One region of the Cytobacillus sp. Hm23 genome, then DNA from elsewhere that is predicted to be linked to it. Evidence: a T-box and tRNA genes for the amino acid it is inferred to sense, from the RefSeq annotation. Region 1 holds a T-box; the other holds one or more tRNA genes.

Region 1 (6,049 bases):
CTTCAGAATCAAAATGTAACTGATAATGTATAAACATTGTTTACTCAATTAAAAAAATCCAACATTGCTATTTTTCAATGCTGGATCATCCTATTTATTTCATTTCCTTAATATCGTGACTAACTTCTACTTCTTTGGAGTTTTTTCTTATATAATGAATGATAAAAGTGACACCAAATACCGCTAATAAAATTCCAAAAAACAGTCCTTCTTCGACATGGATGCCTAAAGTGGCAGCAGCAAGCATTTTTAGACCTATAATGGCAATTAATACAAATGCAGCTGTTTCAAGCTCAGGTATACGCTCTATAAGCGCTAAAAATACTTGAGCAATACCACGCATCATTAATACGCCTAACATACCACCGATAAAAATAACCCAAATCTCACTTGAGACACCAAAGGCAGCTATAACACTATCAATACTAAAAGCGATGTCCATGAGCTCCACAGCAAGCACTGTTCTCCAAAAGCCCATTTTCTTGTTTTTCACTTTTTTTTCGCTATGCTTCTTAATAAAGTGGGAAATCGCAAGCCAAAGCAAATATGCTCCACCGAGAATTTTTACCCACGTAATTTTAATTAAAATGACACCTAAGCCGATCGCAATAAAGCGGAACACATAAGCACCAAGAATACCATAGAATAAAGCTTTCTTCTTTTGCTTTTCAGGAAGGTGTTTGACCATAACCGCTAAAACTAACGCATTATCGGCAGATAATAAACCTTCTAAAATAATTAAACTACCGATAATAGTCCAATTAGTAGGATCTGATACGACTTGTTTAATTGCTTCTAGTGAAAAAAATGATGCATAGCTATTAAATATTTCTTGAAAAAATTCTATCATAAAGCTTCATTTTCCCCTTCAATTACGACCTTATCGATCTTAATAATATATCCATTGTAACTTTTGCTAGATTGTATGATTTAGCTCTAGTACAAAAAAGCTTACTAGGTTTTTATTTGCATCTCTCTTTTTTTAATTGGATTTCAATGCTCACAAATTTTAATTATAATCGTTTCTTACATGTAAGTAAATAAATACTCCGAACCATACTTGCATGATCATCTTATATATAGCTAAGCTTTAAGGTAATAGAAGATATTAACAAAGTTCTATCCCATTCTCTACATTTCTTATATACTACGGTAAACAGCAAAAATCAGATGGCTAGTTTCTCCACCTGATCTTGTGCTTTCAATAAATATGAGTGACTTGCCCCATAATCAAGGTATAAACACAATATCACATCTTTGTCCTAGGCTCTTTCCATAAACTTTGATGCTTTTATTAACAAATTTGTACCATAAGAAGTGACTTTATATTTTCGTCATCATTGTACAGTAGAAAAGATGCCACGAGAACGTTAGTGATATTCGTGTTTAGCTCTTATGACGCAAAGCAACACTTAATACGAAAACAGCCTTTTCCATCAAACCTCTTATAGCTGTTCCGATTTTTAAAGATAGCAACTGATTTCAGTTTAGCTACCTATTTTACTTAATAACAATTCGAGCCGTATCATTTCCTACCTTTACTTCTTCATATTTTGTTAACGATTCAACAAATTCAAGTTCGTTCACTAATAAATTCTCACGTAATAAATGTTCAAAGCTATTCACTGCTTGTAGCATTTCATCATCAAGCTGCAGTGAAATATCGATTCTTTTTTCAACAGGCAACAATAATTTCTTACGATATTCTTGAACCGCACGAATGAGTTCACGAACTTTCCCTTCATGTAAAAGCTCAGTTGTTAATTGTGTATCCAGAAGAACCGTAACTGAAGCCCCTTCTGCCATTTGATATTCGCCAACTGTTGATTTTTCAACAATGATATCTTCTAAACTGACCTCAAACTTATTACCATCCACTTCCACAGTAAGTTCTTTCGTTTCTAACAGGTCTGCCACTTCATTTGCTGATTGACTTTGAAGATGCTGATGAATGTGACTACTGTATTTGCCATATTTAGATCCAGCTTTTTTAAAATTCAACTTTAAGGAATAATGAAAATATTGACTCTCATCACTTTCATTCATGATCACTTTAACATTTAATTCTTCTTTTATGATGTCAGTATGACTTTGTAACCGTGTGAACTTCTCATCTTTGGTCATGATAATAAGCTTTTGAAGTGGTTGTTTCACTTTCAATCCTGCATTATTCCGAGCTTGCCTTCCGAGTTCAACAATTTGACGTGTTGCATCCATTTCAAGTTCAAGCTGATTATTAATGATTGTTTCGTCCACTTCAGGATAATCGCTTAAGTGTACACTTTCTCCCGTCAAGTTTTCAAAGACATCCTCTGCAACAAACGGAGTAAACGGAGCTAACAATTGACTGCTTTTCGTTAGCACTTCATAAAGCGTCGCATAAGCAGCTAGTTTATCATCGTCCAGTCCTTCTCGCCAAAAACGGTGACGCGATCTTCTTACATACCAATTGCTAACTTCATCAATAAAAGTACTCAATAACCTTGCAGCTAAGGTGAATTGATAATCGTCAACATACAACTTAACTTCTCGAATCGTACTATTTAAGCGAGATAACACCCAATGATCTAGGGTCGTATAGTGAACATCGGTAAATAAATTAGGTGAGATTTGATCAATACTCGCATATAGCGTATAAAAACTATGCACATTTACAAACGTGTCAACGAGTTTAGACTTAGCTTCCGCTACGACTGCTTTCGAAAAACGCTTTGAATTCCAAGGAGCACTATCTGCTATAAGCGCCCACCTTAACGCATCCGCACCAAATTCTTCAATTAATTCTAGCGGATCAAGAACATTCCCTTTACTTTTAGACATCTTTTGGCCATTTTCATCGAGAATATGACCAAGTGAAAGTACTCTTTTATATGGAGCTTTTCCTGTGAATAATGTTGAGATTGCTAACAAACTATAAAACCAACCTCTAGTTTGATCGATACCTTCAGCAATAACATCAGCAGGAAATTGATCTTTAAACAATTCTCCGTTCTCAAATGGGTAGTGGTGTTGGGCAAATGGCATTGAGCCACTGTCAAACCATACATCTACCACCTCTGGAGTACGGTTCATATTGCCCCCACAACTTCGACATTCAACCTTCACATCGTCAACATAAGGTTTATGCAGTTCCAAATCTTTATCAACATGCTCTACACTGTTCGCTTGCAACTCCTGAATGCTTTTTGGGACAAATTGTTGATCGCACTGTTCACATGTCCAAATGTTTAGAGGCGTTCCCCAATATCGATTTCTACTTATATTCCAATCAACAACATTTTCTAAAAATTTGCCGAACCTTCCGTGCTTCACATGTTCTGGGTGCCATGTCACCTGTTCGTTATTACTGAGTAGGCGATCCTTCACAGCAGTCATTTTAATGAACCAGCTATCTGTCGCATAGTACAGTAACGGTGAGTCACACCTCCAACAAAAAGGATAGCTATGCTCATATTTTTGCTTATGAAACAAAAGATTGTTTGCTGCTAAATATTTGATAATATCTACATCACAATCTTTCACAAACCTCCCTGCAAACATCGGAAGGTCATCTGTGTAACGTCCTGATTCATTAACTACATTCACGAAGCTTAACTCATATTGTTGTGCAGCGCGATAATCATCTTCTCCATATGCTGGTGCAATATGGACGACACCCGTTCCATTACTATCAGTTACAAAATCCGCTTCAATAACAATATGACCTTTCTCTACAGGGACGTTGTCAAATGGGGCGTCATAGGCTATTCCTACTAGCTCATCCCCCTTCATTCTTGAGAGAAGTTGATAATTATCTTGTAGTACATTTTCAGCCAATGCTTCTGCTACGTAATACACCTCTTTACCTTTTTTAGCTTTTACATAGGTTATTTGAGGATTAACAGCTAATGCAACATTTGCAGGAAGCGTCCAAGGTGTTGTCGTCCAACCAAGAAGATATTCATGTTCACGATCTTTGATAGGAAATTTAACAGTTACACTTAAATCCTTTACATCTTTATACCCTTGTGCAACTTCATGGGAGCTTAACGATGTTTGGCAACTAGGACAATATGGTGACACACGATGTCCTTTATATAAAAGGCCTTGCTCATGAATCGTTCCAAGAATATGCCATACACTTTCGATATAACTGTTTTCTAATGTCACATACGGATCCTCTACATCCACCCAATAACCAATTAGTTCTGTAAAGGTGCTCCATTGTTGTTCATAAGCAAATACACTTTCTTTACACTTGTTTATAAATTTTTCGATCCCATATTTTTCGATATCATGCTTACCTGATATTCCTAATTGCTTTTCAACACCTAATTCTACAGGTAAGCCATGTGTATCCCATCCTGCTTTGCGTAACACTTTATATCCAGCCATCGTTTTATAACGTGCGACTAAATCTTTAATAACACGACCTAATACGTGCCCTGCATGGGGTAAGCCATTTGCAGTGGGCGGTCCTTCGTAAAAAACAAAGCTTGTGCTTTCTTCTCTGTTGCTAATTGATTGTTTAAAAGTACCCTCTTTTTTCCAACGTTGCTGGACTCTCTTTTCTCTATTGCTTGCTTGTTCTTTCACATCAACCTTTCTCACAGTACCACTCCTTTTAATTTTGGCTGTTTCGTATTATTGTTTTCGTTTTGAAAGTTTCATGGCATCTTCATACCATGATTGACTGTTGTAATTTAATAAGGCTGTTTTCGCATTGATTGTTGCTTTTCGTTCTTAGATTTATAGGGCCAATACTTCTAGAGTTCGTACCATCTTTTCTACTTCATACTGTCCATATTTAGTAAAAATAACAACAAAGCTTATGAAAAGAGCCTTTATAAACGTAACAATGGATACGAAAGAAAAGAGCCTAAAAGCACACAAAAAACCCCATCCCTATAAGGGACGGGGTATCCGCGGTACCACCCTTTTTCTATCGACGCCGGTCAATAGCACTTAGCAACGTACAATCATACGTGTTCCTATTAACGGGGGAAATCCGTTCAAGCTTACTTCATTCAGCTTGACTTCTCGGAGATGATTGTTCAACTAAAGTCCGAACGCTAGCTTTCAGCACCTACTAGCTCTCTGGAGGACGGTTCATTTAGTTTACTTGTTCTCGTCATCAAATTTTGTGTGCTTTTATTAAAAAGTATATTAATGGATATTTATTTTGGTGTCAAGAAATTTCTCATCCACTTGCTGATTAGCTAATGATGTCATCAATAAGCCCATATTCCTTTGCTTCTTTTGCACTCATAAAATTGTCTCTATCTGTATCTCTAGACACCTTATCGAGTGATTGTCCCGTCCGATCAGCAATGATTTGATTAATATGTGATCGAAGCTTGACAATTCGGTTAGCTGAAATTTCTATATCGGTCGCTTGACCTTTTGCACCTCCTAAAGGCTGATGAATCATGATTTCACTATTTGGAAGCGCATAACGTTTCCCTTTTGTTCCACCAAGTAAAAGCATTGCACCAAAGGATGCCGCCATACCAGTGCATATCGTTCGTACATCAGGTTGGATATATTGCATCGTATCAAAAATTGCAAAACCGGCTGAAGTCGAACCACCTGGACTGTTAATATAGAGTGAAATATCTTTCTCTTCATCATTAGCTTGTAAAAATAATAGCTGTGCTACTACACTTTGAGCCATATGGTCATTGATTTCTTCACTAACCATAATAATACGATCCTTCAAAAGCCTTGAATATATATCATAGGAACGCTCTCCACGACTTGTTTGTTCAATGACATAAGGTATTGTACTCATTTCTTTCCTCCATCATCATATTTATCTATGCTGCCATAGAAACTATGCCTGCCCGAGAGGATATTGGACGTATCAACATACTATTACATACCGATTTTTCACTATCACTACTTAGAGAACCAATACTTGGAATCACGCGGATAAGTATTTCAGGATCTTGCATTTTTAATGACAAATAAAAAGAAGTGATTAACTGTTCTTGTTCTTGCTCTGGCCATAAGCAATGAACTGGTGACAATGGTTCATCAAGTGAAATGTTTTTTATCCGCTTTTTTCCAC
Region 2 (6,049 bases), on a different contig from region 1:
GAGCATATCCAATTAATGTTAAGTTATAAGCAAGTGTTTCTCCGTCTGGATATACCTCTGCTGTCCCTGTTTTTCCAGCAGGTTTGTAAGAACTCGTTCCGAAATGACCGACGGCTGTTCCTCCAGTATCCTGCATAACTTGACGAAAGCCTTCTTGTACTTGTTCAATATATTCTGTCTTCATGTCAATCTTATTTAACACCAAAGGTTCAAATTCTTTTAATACAGGTCCCAACCGTTCTTGGTCGGGAGATGGCTCATGAATATCCTTCACAACTTGAGGCTTTATTCTATAACCACCATTGGCAATCGTTGACACATATTGTGTTAACTGAAGAGGCGTATATGTATCATATTGTCCAATGGCCATGTCTAACAGCAAACCTGAGGTTGTGTCTTGTCCCTCATAGCCAGTTCCTTCTCCTGGCAAATCAATTCCTGTTTTTATTCCTAAGCCGAATTGGTTAAAATAGTATCGAAATAAATCAAACGCTTCTGGATTTGAAGGTATAGGTTGGTTTCTTTGATATTCTCCACCTAATAATGAAATTGCAATTTTAAACATATATACGTTTGATGACCTTTTAAGAGCATAAAGATCATTAATCCGGCCCATTACCTCCCATGATTTTTTTGGGGGAGAACCTTTAATATATAATACCTCGTCTAATTCCCTCTCACCAGGACTAACAACTCCTGTTTCATACCCGGTTAACAAAGTTGCGCCTTTCACTGTTGATCCCATTTCAAAAGCTTCTTGAAAGGTACCGATAGCATAATCCCAAAGCTCTACTTCACCTTGTTCATTTGTCGTGTATTGCTTTCCTGCTAATGATAGTACTTCTCCAGTTGTTGGATTCATCATAACAACAAAAGCACGGTCTAAAAATGCAGATCCTGGTTTGCTTTTTGCATTTAATAATTCTTCTTCAATAATTTTTTCAACAGCAATTTGCAAATCCATATCGATAGAAAGAACAAGATCTTTACCGTTTTCACCTTCAGTAATTACTTCCTGATCAAGTGGATTGCCTGCCTTGTCTGTAATATTTTTTACCTTCTCTTTTTGTCCATGTAACACTTCTTCGTATTGCTTCTCTATATAGCTTTTACCTACACGGTCATTACGACTATATTCTTTGGCGACATAATAGTCTTCTACTTCAGAAGGTAATCCTTCCTTTGAAGATGTAATATTTCCTAATACTGTTCGAAAGGTATCACCGTATGGGTATTCACGTAACCAATCTGTGGTCGTATCTACACCAGGCAATTGAGCTAAATGTTCACTTACAACTGCATACTCTTCTTCAGTAACTTCATCATTCTCATTTTCACTTCTACTTTTGACGATTTGTGGTGTGAGAGCATATCCACTAAATTCTCTATATATTGCTAAGACTTCTAACTCTTGTCCAGTTATTGTGGCAAGTTCCTCTTCAGTGATTCTATCAAGCTGAAGTTTATATATATCTTTTGCTTCAAGTTCACCGTCATCTTCCTTCTTTAATTCTTCTTTTGTTATTTTTTCTAAAGCTTCATCAGGGTGTGTTAACAGCCAAAAGTCTTTTTTATCACGTTCAGTTACACTTTCAGTATCCTTATCAATAAATATTGCAAGATCTCTCGCAACCTCGAGACGCTCTTCCGCTGTTGTACCTTGAAAACCTGTATATGTAATCGCGTTTAACGGTATATTATCCACAATGACATTACCGTTCCTATCATATATTTTCCCTCTTGGAACGGATGCACTAACAGTTACTTCTTCCTTTTTTTCAATTTCACGTTTATAATCTTCCCCGTAAACGATCTGAGTAAGACCAAGCTTTAAAATCAGGGTAGAAAATAGTAAAAAAACGATAAAAAATAGCACATTCAACCGAAATGGGAGATGATTCCTTTTCTTTTTATTTTTATTTTTTTTCTGTTTCTTTTTCATTTATTCACCTACTACATTAATTATTTCATTAATATTTATTTTATATAATAGCAGCTGAATTTTCCATTGTTAAAATATGAAAAAGGCAATTCAACTATACAGATGAACCACCTTCTCGATTTCCAACTTGTTGAGTACATTCGTCAGCTTGTTTATTTGATTCTACATTTTTTTCATCTACAAACTCGATATTTCTTATAAAAAGATAAATGAACGCATGACCGGTACCTATGATGGCTAACAAGATAGGAATACTTACTTGTTCATCAAAAAAAGATACTGCGATTAAAAATAATAAAATGGAGACAATCCTTCCACCATTTAAAAACAACTCACGTACAACTATATATTCAATTCTCATTTGTGCTGCATTCCACCCCTTGCCAATAACATCATAAGTTAATGAAATGTATGGAACTAAAAGCATCGGATAAGCAATTGCGATGGCGATAGCATACATGATGAGCTTTGTATAAGTGACATGGAATAATATTAAAAAAATGGATATATATAGCAACAAGCCACCTATTAAGATTGCCTTTTTTCGATATTTTTGTTTTATTAATCGCGTTGCTAAATAATATGCAACAAATGAAATTGCTGAATTTACTAATCCAAATGTCCCTAGAGCTAATTCACTATTCGTTGTAATAAATACTAAGACAGAAACAACAAAGACAAAGGTTCCTTCTCGTACACCTTGAAAAAAGTGCGCATTTGTAATATTTGCCCAATTCTTGTTATGCCTTCGTTCTTGGATGATCCTCTTTAATACAAAGTCACCTTCTGCTGCTCTTGGTTGTAAAAACAAGCTAAATATTACAGCTCCGATAAATAATGCAAGAGATATTGAAAAAATAACAGTGTATCCTGTGAATTTTTCCATCCTAGATATAATAAAACCTGCAGCTATTGGACCGATCATCCCTCCAAATGAAGTAACAATTCCTAAAAAGCCATTAAAGAAATCACGTGTTTCTGGTTCAGTTATTTCGAAGGTAAGAACATTGTAAGCCAACCAATAAAACCCGTAACCAATTCCAAGCAGTCCCCCAAGAACGATTAAATACCGAGACGCTTGATCACCAAAAAAAAGAACGGCTATAAAAAATATTGCAAGAAATGTTACACCAAGCCTTAGCACGAGAACCCGATCGATCTTCTTTGCCCATCTTCCCGCTACTATAAATGTTAATGGTTGCATAATAACAATTGATAAGTTGTAAATCCCTAAATCTTTAAATTGACCTGACTGCTTCCATAAATACACATTTACGAATGTATTTGATAAAGCAATACTTAATGCATACAGCCCTCCAATTATTAATAATAATAGTAAATCCTTGTTAACATCCACATCACCAATTAACTTGCGTAAAGCCGACATTGAAAAACTCCCCTTCTTTATCTACAAAGTAGTTTTCCAATTAGGCGATTTAGTTATGTATATAGAAATAGGCTTTTTAAAATGACATATATGAAGCAGGAAAAGACTGTTGCTATATTAATTATGGTTTAACATGAACACCACTATTAATAGGTTGGGAAATAAACGTAACATAAATTGGTTTTATTAAACACATTAAAATGGCTTTTTTCGTAAACTCTGTTGCTTTTATTACGAAAGACAATAACTTATGCCGAAAACAGCATAAGTAAAACTGTATAACAAAAAACAACAGAGAATGTATCCTCTGTTGTTTGAGTGTTTACTATTTACTTCGCAGCTGAATAAAGCTTAGCTACTTCATCCCAATTTACAACATTCCAAAAAGCTGAAATGTAATCAGGGCGACGGTTTTGATAGTTTAAGTAATATGCATGCTCCCATACATCTAATCCAAGAATTGGCGTTTTTCCATCCATAAGTGGAGTATCTTGGTTTGGTGTGCTCGTCACTTCTAGCTCACCGTTGTTAACAACTAACCATGCCCAGCCTGAACCAAATCGAGTAGCGCCAGCTTTTGCAAACGCTTCTTTGAAGCTATCAAAGCTTCCGAACTTATTGTTTATCTCATCTGCAAGCTCACCAGTAGGTGCGCCCCCACCATTTGGAGATAAAATCGTCCAGAATAAGCTATGGTTCGCATGACCACCACCATTGTTACGTACTGCAGTACGAGCAGCTTCAGGAACAGCGTCCAAGTTACTCATTACATCTTCAATGCTTTTGCTTAGAAGTTCTTCATTTCCTTCTAATGCAGCATTAAGATTTGTTACATATGCATTGTGATGTTTTGTGTGATGAATTGTCATCGTTTCTTTGTCAATGTGAGGTGCTAATGCATCATATTCATAAGGTAATTTTGGTAATTCAAATGCCATAATAATTCCTCCTCAAATTATGTAATGAACTGTGTTCAATCATAGACTTTTGAACACAAAATGTGAACTGTGCAACATTCATTTTCATAATTAATAAACATGAATGTTTCTTAAGTCCGTTGCTTATAGATTAGCAAATTTTCCACAATATTTCAATTAATTTGCTTGTAACAAACCCTAATTTACTATATGTATTTTTAACTCTTCTCATTCAATCAAACTAAAAAAAGCCTTCAATATATTCCTGAAAGGCTTGCTTAGATGGACCCTGCAGGACTCGAACCTGCGACCGGACGGTTATGAGCCGTCAGCTCTAACCAACTGAGCTAAGGGTCCATGTCAAAAGCTCCATATAACCATACTAACATTGTAAAACTTTTTACAAAGCAGTAAATAAAAAATATATAATCATAATAAATTGGATGAACCCTTTTGCCACTACACCACTTAAAAATCCAAATAATGACCCTAAGCCAATTTTTGTCGCCTCTTTAACATTTTTCTTGTGCACAACTAACTCTGCTACAACAGCACCTAGAAATGGCCCGAGAATGATCCCAGCTACTGGTATTACAAAAGGTCCTACTAACAAGCCAACTGTACTACCCCATACAGCGGCTTGGCTCCCACCTAGCTTTTTGACACCGATTAGATTTGCTGCATAATCAGCACCAAATAATAACAAAACAAAAGTTCCTTGGATCATCCAAAATAACGTTGAAAATTGCTCAAAGCTAATTAGAAACCCATAAATTAAGAACCCTGCTATGATAAAAAGTACACTTGGAATAATCGGATATATTAAACCAACAAAAGAAATGATAAAACAGCAAAACACTATTATCCAAATTAATAACTCCATCACCAAGCCTCCTGATACTTGTTAATAGCAATTTCATACTAGCATCGTTTGTTAATGTTAGTCAATTAACTTACAAGGCTCTGTTCCTAAACTTTGTTGCTATTTTTACTAAATATGGACGGTATAAAATCAGCAAGATGCCACGAACGGAGATGTATACTTGCTTAAATCTCAAGAACGGAACAATTATTGTGAAGGCAGCCTTTCACAATAATTGTTGCAATTTATAAATATACAACAGAAAAACGAGCTTATATTGTTTGTTACAGCTATTCAGGAGGCTAGATGCCTAGGTTAGAGTATAATGTTTGCTTATTTCTTATCACAAGAACAATGAATTGAAAAATAGCGTATAACAAAGAGGTATATTAAAAATCCAATTTCGATTTCTAACATACCTCTCTTGTGATTATATGATTATTTTTACTCTCCTAATACCGCTTCAGCGATATTAACAGCGTGATCACCTATACGTTCTAAGTTACTTACGATGTCTACAAATACAATACCAGCTTGTCCAGAGCATTTGCCTTCATTTAATCGTAAAATATGCTTTTTACGCAATGTTCGTTCCATCTTATCTATCTTGTCTTCTTTCTTCACAACTTCTCGTGCTAAATCTTTATCGTTTTCTTCAAGAGATTGAATTGATTCTTTCACAGTAGAAATTGTTAATTCAAACATTTCTTTTAGATCAGCTTTTGCCAAATCAGTCATCTTCACTTTATTTGATAGCTGATAATCAACTAACTCCACAATATTCTCAAAATGATCACCTATACGTTCAATATCTCGTACGGTATCCATTAACACTGAGTGCTCTTCTGATTCATTTTGTGACAATGAAGCTGAAGAGAGTAATACTAAATAATCAGTAATTTTCCGGTCTAAATTATTGATGGCACTCTCTAGTTGCATAG

What was found. A T-box is a leader RNA that pairs with one kind of tRNA and senses whether it is charged. The one in region 1 lies ahead of ileS (isoleucine--tRNA ligase), so its partner is inferred to be a tRNA-Ile.
Region 2: it encodes a tRNA-Ile, which carries the amino acid that the T-box ahead of ileS (isoleucine--tRNA ligase) is inferred to sense. The anticodon was not compared.

Annotation. Positions count from the first base shown of each region.
Region 1 is NZ_JBPXRQ010000003.1:82,626-88,674, forward strand. Features, by position in the region: gene ACSVDA_RS02955 (TerC family protein) at 95-850, opposite strand; gene ileS (isoleucine--tRNA ligase) at 1,501-4,575, opposite strand; T-box leader at 4,887-5,123, opposite strand; gene clpP (ATP-dependent Clp endopeptidase proteolytic subunit ClpP) at 5,195-5,770, opposite strand; gene ACSVDA_RS02970 (sigma-70 family RNA polymerase sigma factor) at 5,796-6,049, opposite strand, start outside.
Region 2 is NZ_JBPXRQ010000006.1:52,593-58,641, forward strand. Features, by position in the region: gene ACSVDA_RS05410 (peptidoglycan D,D-transpeptidase FtsI family protein) at 1-1,942, opposite strand, end outside; gene ACSVDA_RS05415 (MFS transporter) at 2,037-3,329, opposite strand; gene sodA (superoxide dismutase SodA) at 3,659-4,267, opposite strand; tRNA gene ACSVDA_RS05425 (tRNA-Ile) at 4,530-4,603, opposite strand; gene ACSVDA_RS05430 (DUF456 domain-containing protein) at 4,647-5,129, opposite strand; gene ACSVDA_RS05435 (Na/Pi cotransporter family protein) at 5,553-6,049, opposite strand, start outside.